DNA from 2 places in the Anaerobutyricum soehngenii genome. Region 1 is predicted to be linked to the other one. Evidence: riboswitches for the same ligand, from Rfam matches in the RefSeq annotation. Region 1 holds a riboswitch; the other holds the start of a gene.

Region 1 (4,223 bases):
TGTGTTTTTACACCCTGTAAGGGTGACTGCTAAAATTCCCGCAAGCAAAATGCCTGCAATCACTCTTTTTCCTTTCATTTTTCTTCCATCCCTGCACTTTTCTTGTACTTTCCTGTTTTCCATTTATTATAGTTAATTGCCCCGAAATTACATAACAATTAGTGTACATATCTCAAAATTGTTTTTATAACTTCATCGATCACAATCGGTTTTGACAAATGTGCGTTCATTCCTGCTTCCATACATCTTTTTGCATCTTCCCTGAATGCATTTGCAGTCATAGCAATGATAGGGATTGTTTTTGCATCCTGCCGTTCCAGGGATCTTATTGTTTTTGTGGCAGTAAGCCCATCCATCACCGGCATCATGACATCCATTAAAATAACATCGTATGTTCCTGATTCGCAGGCTTCAAAGTGCTGAACAGCTTCTAACCCATTTTTCACTGTTTCTACTTTAGCCCCATTTTCTGTCAGCATAAATTCTGCTATTTCCGCATTCAGCTCATTATCTTCAACCAATAATATCCGGACACCTGATATATCTGTATTGAAATCTTCTTTTTCTTCCGGTCGTGCATTCGTATCAATTTTAAATGGAAGTATTACAGTAAAACAGCTTCCTTCACCAAGCTTGCTTTCAACTGTTATGGTTCCACCCATCTTTTCTACAAGTTGTTTCACAATAGGCATTCCCAGACCTGTCCCATTATAATCAGAACGTGGGGAATTATCTGCCTGCACAAATGGAGTAAATAATTTATTTTTTATAAATTCTTCTGACATTCCAATTCCATTATCTCTTATTTTAAATTCACATGTCATGTGATCTTCTGATCTTTCAATCGTTCTCATACTCATGTAAATAGAACCATTCACCTTATTGTACTTCATACTGTTTGTAAACAGATTCATCAATACTTTTTTCAGATGAACTGCATTGCTCCAAACATATATACCACTGTAATCATCATGTTCTCCTATAACATGAAGTCCTTTTTCTTCTGCCTGAAAAGATAGTGACTCCGTGATTTCTTTACATACCTGATCCAGATTGATGGATTCATCACTAAAAACCACGGTATCCGATTCTAACTTTGCCATATCCAAAACATCATTTACCAATGATAATAGCAGTTTCGAAGACTCATTTATTTTATTCAGGCAATCTTTTGCCCGCTCACCATCATTTCCGCTTTTTTCAAGAATTGTAAGCATGCCAATAATGCCATTGATCGGTGTCCTGATGTCATGAGACATGTTATTTAAAAAGGAAGTCTTAGCCTTATTGGCACTCTGTGCTTCTACAAGTGCATTATGTAATTCCTGCTGTTTTTCTTCAAGCTCCTGATTCAGCTTCAATGCCTGCTCAGCAGACTTCTTGGATTTTTCTTCCGCACGTTTTGATTTTTTCAAAGAATCAAGAATTATACACAGGACAACAAAAATAAAGATTCCAACTATGAGTGAAAACATCAGTAAATTATCTTGAATAAAATCCTTCGCTGTAACTTTTCGTAAAGAAGCATTATACGAAACTACTGCACCTGAAAATTGAGCTGTAGGCATAGATGTCAGTGTTTTATTCAGAATGGACAAAAGAACCGGTTCTCCCTGCTGAACAGCAAATGAAACATCAGCTTCTTTTGTCAGGAAAACACTATGAAGCTTATTATTTTTCAAATAGTCTGAAACAGTACCTGAATCTCTTACAATACAATCCGTCTCCCCTTTCTGCATTGCTTTTACTGCTGCATCTGATGTCCCATATTCTATAATCTCCCATTGTGGATAATTGTATGAAAGATATGCCTTCAATGCAAAATTATCTTTTTCAACGGCAACTATATTCTCTTTATTTTCATCAAAAGAATCCTTTGCCGTAATTGCTGCCATATTGAGAGTCAATAGAGTATCCGACAAAGCAAATCCATTTGTTTCTGCAAAGTATGGATTCTGGTTTGCATGAAAAATCAGGTCTATTTTTCCATCCTGCAATGCCTGAAGCAGTTCACTTCTTGTATCATATCCATTTAATTCAAATTCCAGAGTCTGACCTTGCAGACAATTTTCTGCAAGATCCACATAATCTGTGATAACACCTGTCAATTTGCCTGTTGATGGATCTACACTACTGATACCGCCATCCTGATTCAGATACCCTATCCTGATTGCTCCATGCTGCCCGATCCACTCCCTTTCTTCTTTTGAAAGAAACGAGCTGCTCTGTGCAGAAAGATAACGCCTGTAGAGATCATCAGTGTAAAATGGATTGTCATCCTTGATTCTGCGCATAGCACTATCCAGTGCTTCTTTGATATCCGGACGTCTGGGATTTATGGCAAAATAGATTTCTGTCTCTCCAATACTTGTAACAGGCGAAATATCTGATTCTTCCCAACGGGATTCTTCTACTGAAACGAAGCAGTCAATTTCATGTTTCGACAGTTTGTCCATAACTTCTGCGGTATTAGAAGCATTGACATGCTGCGTATGCAGACCATACTTTAACTCCCATTCGTTAAGCAGATCCTCCGGTATATGATCTTTCAACACATCAATATTTTTTCCCTCAAAAGAATCCAGATTTCCTGCTGTAAGATCCATATTGGATGCATCCATATAGATGTAATATTTCTCTTCCCCCATAGGCATATCGGAAAAAAGCATATTTTCAGCACGTTCGTCTGTATAGGAAATGCCACCAAGAATATCAATCTCTCCATTTTCCAACTGTGTAAAGCAATCTTCCCAATTACTTGTTATGTATTCATAGCTCCAACCTGCATAACCTGCTATATCTTGAAGATACTCATAACCATATCCTCTTCTTTCCCCCTTTTCATTGACGTATTATAAGTTTCTTCAAAAGATCCTACCCGGATAACATTGTCAGAGTTTTCTTTGGCAAATGTAGGAACGGATAAAACAATAAAACATATAATTGTGCAAAATATAATGTAACAAAATTTGAAATTCATTATATTCTGTACTAATTTGCACTTCTTCATCTTTCTCCCATCCTCTAGGCTACAATTGCTTGCTTGCTTGCTTGCTTCCAGATTTTAATTTTACATTCATTAATTGTCAATAACCTCCCCGCTATTTTTCACAATATTTTTCCAAACAGCTTCTGTATTACTTATTCAAGTGCTCTACCATAAAAAAGCACTGCCAAACAGACAGTGCACCTCATTTCATGCAACTGGCTGCCATTTTACAGGCCCAGTAGCTTTGCGTCCCAGACTTTCATCTGGTTTGTCGATTTCCTTATTATTTTTAAACTTTTGCAAAAAAACTGGTTTTATTATACTATGGTTCTCTACTGTATACAAGAAAAACATTACCGTTTTAACACCCGAAAATCAAAAAAGAACAGCCGATACATATACTCGAACTGTTCTTCTACTTTCGAAGTCCACGAAGCATTGACATTACTGTTTCCTGCTCCCGTCTTTGACAGTTTGTAAAAGAAAAAATCGCTGCAACCCTTGTATTTACTGAGCTGTGGCGATTTTTCTCATTGTCACAAAGTATGGTAATTTATTCTTTTCTTTTACTTTTTTTCTGGATTGTTTTCATTCTGCTTTTCGTTATAAATTGATAGTCCGTTCGAAAGCCGCAGGCTTCATGAAGATCATCAGTAATGGCTTCCCGTTTGTATAAAGCTATAAATCCTTGTTCCTGAATCTCTGCAAAATTCATTGCTTTTAATGTATCTAATAATTCCTCACAAGTATATTTATAGTTCAATTTTCTCTCAAGGAAACGATAGATCATTAATGCCAGAAAACAGATCAGAAAATGTGCTTTGATCCGGTTTTCATCCCGCAGATAAACAGGTCTTGCGGAAAAGTCTGTTTTCATGATCCGGAAACATTCTTCGATCTGCCATCTTCCTTCACTTACTTTTAAAATATCGCTGACTTCATCGTCTAACAGGTCCGTGTATACTGCATAAAGTCCATCATACTGGCTTTCTTCAGAAATCTTATGTTCATCAAGATAATGCTGGATATTGGCAGTCTCACCTTCTTTTGTAACTGCTGTTGTTCCAATAAATCTGGCTGGATTGTTTGGGTTCCTGCGGTTCTTTTTTGTGTTCCCGGAATCCAGCACCGCTTGTGCACGTTCTATCTGTTTGCTACGGATGGATTTCTGGTAAAAGGCATATTTAGGGGAATAAGTAATGATCAAACACTGCTGTAACTTTTTAGTGGTATA
Region 2 (4,223 bases), on a different contig from region 1:
GGAGGAAATTATGAAATTTCTTCAAAAACTTGGGAAGGCATTAATGCTTCCTGTAGCGGTGCTACCAATCTGTGGTATCCTTATGGGTATTGGATATTGGTTATGTCCGGCAACTATGCAGGGCGGAGATATCCAGGGGGCAGCGAATCTGATTGGTCTGTTTTTGGTAAAAGCAGGAGCAGCGCTGATTGACCATATGGCAATTCTTTTTGCAGTTGGTGTTGGTGTCGGTATGTCAGAGAAGAATGACGGAACCGGCGGAATCGCAGCTCTTGCATCATGGCTGATGATGACAACACTTCTTTCAACAGGTTTTGTTACGACAATCATGCCATCTATCGCTGAAAGCGCAACAAAGACACTTGCATTTGATAAGATTGAGAATCCATTTATTGGAATTCTTGCTGGTGTGATCGGATCAATGTGTTATAACAAGTTTAAGGATACAAAGCTTCCGGACTGGTTATCATTCTTCAGTGGTAAACGTTGCGTGGCAATTATTGCCGGAGTAGTTTCCATTATTGTATCCGCAGTATTATTATTTATATGGCCATTACTTTTCGGTGCACTTGTATCACTTGGAAAGGCAATTGTAGGTATGGATGTTGTTGGAGCAGGTATCTATGCATTCCTGAACCGTTTGTTAATTCCTACAGGATTACATCATGCATTGAACAATGTATTCTGGTTTGATACGATCGGACTTGGTGACTTACAGCACTTTTGGGCTGGTGAGACATCTGCAGATGTAACATGGAGTCTTGGAATGTATATGTCTGGATTCTTCCCATGTATGATGTTTGGTATTCCTGGTGCAGCACTTGCAATGATTAAATGTGCTAAGCCTGAAAAGAAAAAACTTGCGATCGGTCTGATTGCTTCTGCAGCTCTTTGTTCATTTATCTGTGGTGTTACTGAACCGTTTGAGTTTGGATTTATGTTCCTTGCACCTGCACTGTATGTAATTTATGCATTACTTTATGGTATCTTTACTATGATTACAGTTGCACTTGGTTTCCGTGCAGGATTCAGTTTCTCTGCCGGTGCTATGGATTTGATCTTCTCATCTTCCCTTCCGGCAGCACAGAAGACATGGCTTATTCTTCCACTGGGAATCGCAGCATTTATTGTATTCTATGTGGTATTCCTTTTCGCAATCAAGAAGTTTGATCTTAAGACTCCTGGTAGAGAGGATGACGATCTTGAAGCAGAGAAGAAAGTGGAATTAGAAAGTAATGATTATACTGCCATCGCAGCAAAAATCCTCGAAGGATGCGGTGGAAAAGAGAATATTACAAGTATCGATAACTGTGTTACCAGATTGCGACTTGAAGTAAAGGATATAACAGCAGTAAATGATAAGGTAATTAAATCTGCAGGAGTTGCAGGGGTTATTAAACCTGGAAAGACTTCTGTTCAGGTAATTATCGGAACGAAGGTTCAGTTTGTTGCTGACGAATTTACAAAGCTTTGTGAATAATAGAAAGTTCTAAAAAGGACATGTGAGAAACTTTTGTTTTTCACATGTCCTTTTTAGTTTATAGCATTTATGATGATAGGGAATATTTTTTTCATAACTTTATTTATAAATGTTCCCAAGAATAACATTACCATGGACATTTTGACAGAAAAAAGGTATAATGGCAATAAAGAAATATAACTGTGGCAAATCAGTCGAAAGTCTGAGACGCAAAGCTAAAGGGCCTGTAAAATGGCAGCCAGTTGCAACGTTTTGAAGCATTGTCTGGAGGGCAGTGCTTTTTTCATTATTATGGATTTTATGATGACGACAGGAAGCGTTTGAATGTTAAATTAAGGATTTAGTTTACATAGAAAGCCGTAGCTTGTGTTGTGATTTTCGGTAATTTATATAAAGAAAGAAATAGGCTGAATAAGTGATAAATAAAAAATATAAACAAAGGAAGATGATTTTTAGTAAAATCTATAATAATAAAAACAGAGGTTTTACTCTGGTAGAACTTATAATCGTAGTTGCCATTATGGGTGTTCTTATTGCAATCTTAGCACCTGTTTATGCCAGACGTGTAGAAAAAAGCCGCGAGACGGTTGACATTGCTAATGTTCGTTCAGCATATGCAGAAATTATGGCTGAAGTGATGGATGAAGATGCATCGAATATAGTTAAGGTAGTAAAATTAAAACAGAAGAGAGATGACTGGCAGGCATTTGATCCTGTTGTAATTGCAGGAAAAACGCATTACAAAAGTCAGGGAGATACTGACAACTGGAAGGGAATTCCTGTTGCAGACGGGGAATGTGAGGTATCTTATAATGCATCAACGGGTATTCTTTTTGACTGGAAAGGAATAGGAAAAGATACGTCCGAAACAACAATAGATTTTAATGGAGATTTGCATGAAGTACTTAACAGAACAGGAATATTATCGGAATTAACAAATCAGTCGATTAAACGTTTTGAGATAGATTCTAAATGCTCTGATTCAAATATGGTTAATAAAGTAAATAAAGAGATTCAAGCAGAAGGTAACAATCTGCTACAATATGGTACATGGGCTTATCTTGGAAGTCCATCGAAAGATTCAAGCAGATATTTGTTTTGGACATCTATTGATACGAATCAGGTCGGGGCAGGAAAGAAAATACCAGTTATTGTAAGTAAAGCAGATGGTGGTTTTTATATATCTGAAACGACAACAGCTTATAGAAATCCTAAAGACAAGAAGAATTATGTTGCAATCGCAGATCATATTTATAATGATTATGGTTTTCAAACATATACCAAAGGTGAAAAATATAGCACGTTAAAGGAAGCTTATGAAGCATATTCTAAGCTTCTTAAAGAAGGGAAATACTCAGAATATAAAGATACTATGCCTAAATAGAAGGAGTTTTTCGGTACATAAATTGAAAAGGAAAAATATGGAGGAAGGTATGAAAGGGAAGAAAGTAGAAATGATATGTATAGTTGCTGTGTTGCTATTGTCATTTTTTTTGACGGAAAGATTGCAGAAGCCAGAAACTCATACATTTTATTCTCTTAACAGTGGATGGTATCAGATAAAAGATGGGGAGAAAATTCATATTGAATTACCTTGTTATGTTATGACAGATGCAGATGGAAAGATTGTTTTATATAATGATACGTTATCAGAAAAAGATCAGGGAAATTTTATCTCAGCTAGAGGAGTGCAGGATCATTTGCAAATATGGTTGGGAGATCGTGTTCTGTATCGTTATAAAGAAAATAAATTTCAGAAAAATAAACAAATGAAAGGAAAGATATGGGCTGATGTCTGTTTGCCAGAGAAAACGGGAGAGAAAACACTTAGTTTTATGTTTGAGGGTTCCCCCAATAGTTCACTGTATATACAGGCCCCGCTCATAGGAAGTTTTCTGGATATTGTTAAAAGTCATTTGTGGGAATCTGTTTTTTCAATTTTGATGATTATAGGAATGTTGGGGATGGGAATTGTTTCAGTAATCGTATTTTTATATACTAGACATCGTCAGATTATAGAGAAACGTTTTCTTAATGTGGCATTCTTTTTGATTTTATGTAGTTTATGGAGCATACTGGATTCAGGAATTTATCAGATGTATGGAAAACAGAATGCGGTAGGAATACAACTATCTTTTTATGCATTTATGCTTATGTCAATTCCAATGTTACATTTCGTACGAAACACAGTAAGCGAGGGTGTTCGATGGATTCCGAAAATATGGATTTTTCTTTTATATGGGGATGCTGTTGTACAGGGAGTTATAAACTATTTGTTTAAAGTTCCGTTTATATGTATGCTATATATAACACACATTATATTATTTACAGGAGTTGTAGCGATGATTCTTTTACTGTGGAAAGAATATCAAAAAAAGCGGACACAGGAATTGAAGTTTTGTCTGAAAGCGTTTGCTGTATTAGGTATTGGTGGAGTAATCGCAATTATTTTGTATCGGGTATTTTCTATTTACTGGTATGATGTGATTTTTCAGTTTGGTATTCTTCTTTATATTTCGTTTTTATTTGGAGGATTGCTTTGTAAAGTATCGAATGAGATTCAGTTTCACTTAGAACAGACGGTATTTGAAAGAATGTCTGTGGAAGATCGTATGACAGGTCTAAAAAATCGGAAAGCTTTTGAGAAATGTATGGAAGAAGTGCAGGAAGATGCCATATTACTTAAGAATGCCTTACTTTTATTTATACATATCGATGGATTGAAAGAGATTAATGATATGAA

Evidence for each region. A riboswitch is a leader RNA that binds a small molecule or an ion and turns the genes downstream of it on or off. The one in region 1 is predicted to bind cyclic di-GMP.
Region 2: linked by a shared signal. The riboswitch ahead of FYJ25_RS00390 (prepilin-type N-terminal cleavage/methylation domain-containing protein) and the one ahead of FYJ25_RS14980 (response regulator) in region 1 are both predicted to bind cyclic di-GMP.

The regions. Positions count from the first base shown of each region.
Region 1 covers NZ_VULP01000010.1:2,424-6,646, reverse strand. Annotated here, with positions in the region: gene FYJ25_RS06300 (substrate-binding periplasmic protein) at 1-78, opposite strand, end outside; gene FYJ25_RS14980 (response regulator) at 159-2,798, opposite strand; cyclic di-GMP riboswitch class I at 3,197-3,272, opposite strand; partial or broken gene FYJ25_RS06290 (IS1634 family transposase) at 3,543-4,223, opposite strand, start outside.
Region 2 covers NZ_VULP01000001.1:93,004-97,226, forward strand. Annotated here, with positions in the region: gene FYJ25_RS00385 (PTS transporter subunit EIIC) at 11-1,480, shown strand; cyclic di-GMP riboswitch class I at 1,655-1,730, shown strand; gene FYJ25_RS00390 (prepilin-type N-terminal cleavage/methylation domain-containing protein) at 1,926-2,864, shown strand; gene FYJ25_RS00395 (sensor domain-containing diguanylate cyclase) at 2,914-4,223, shown strand, end outside.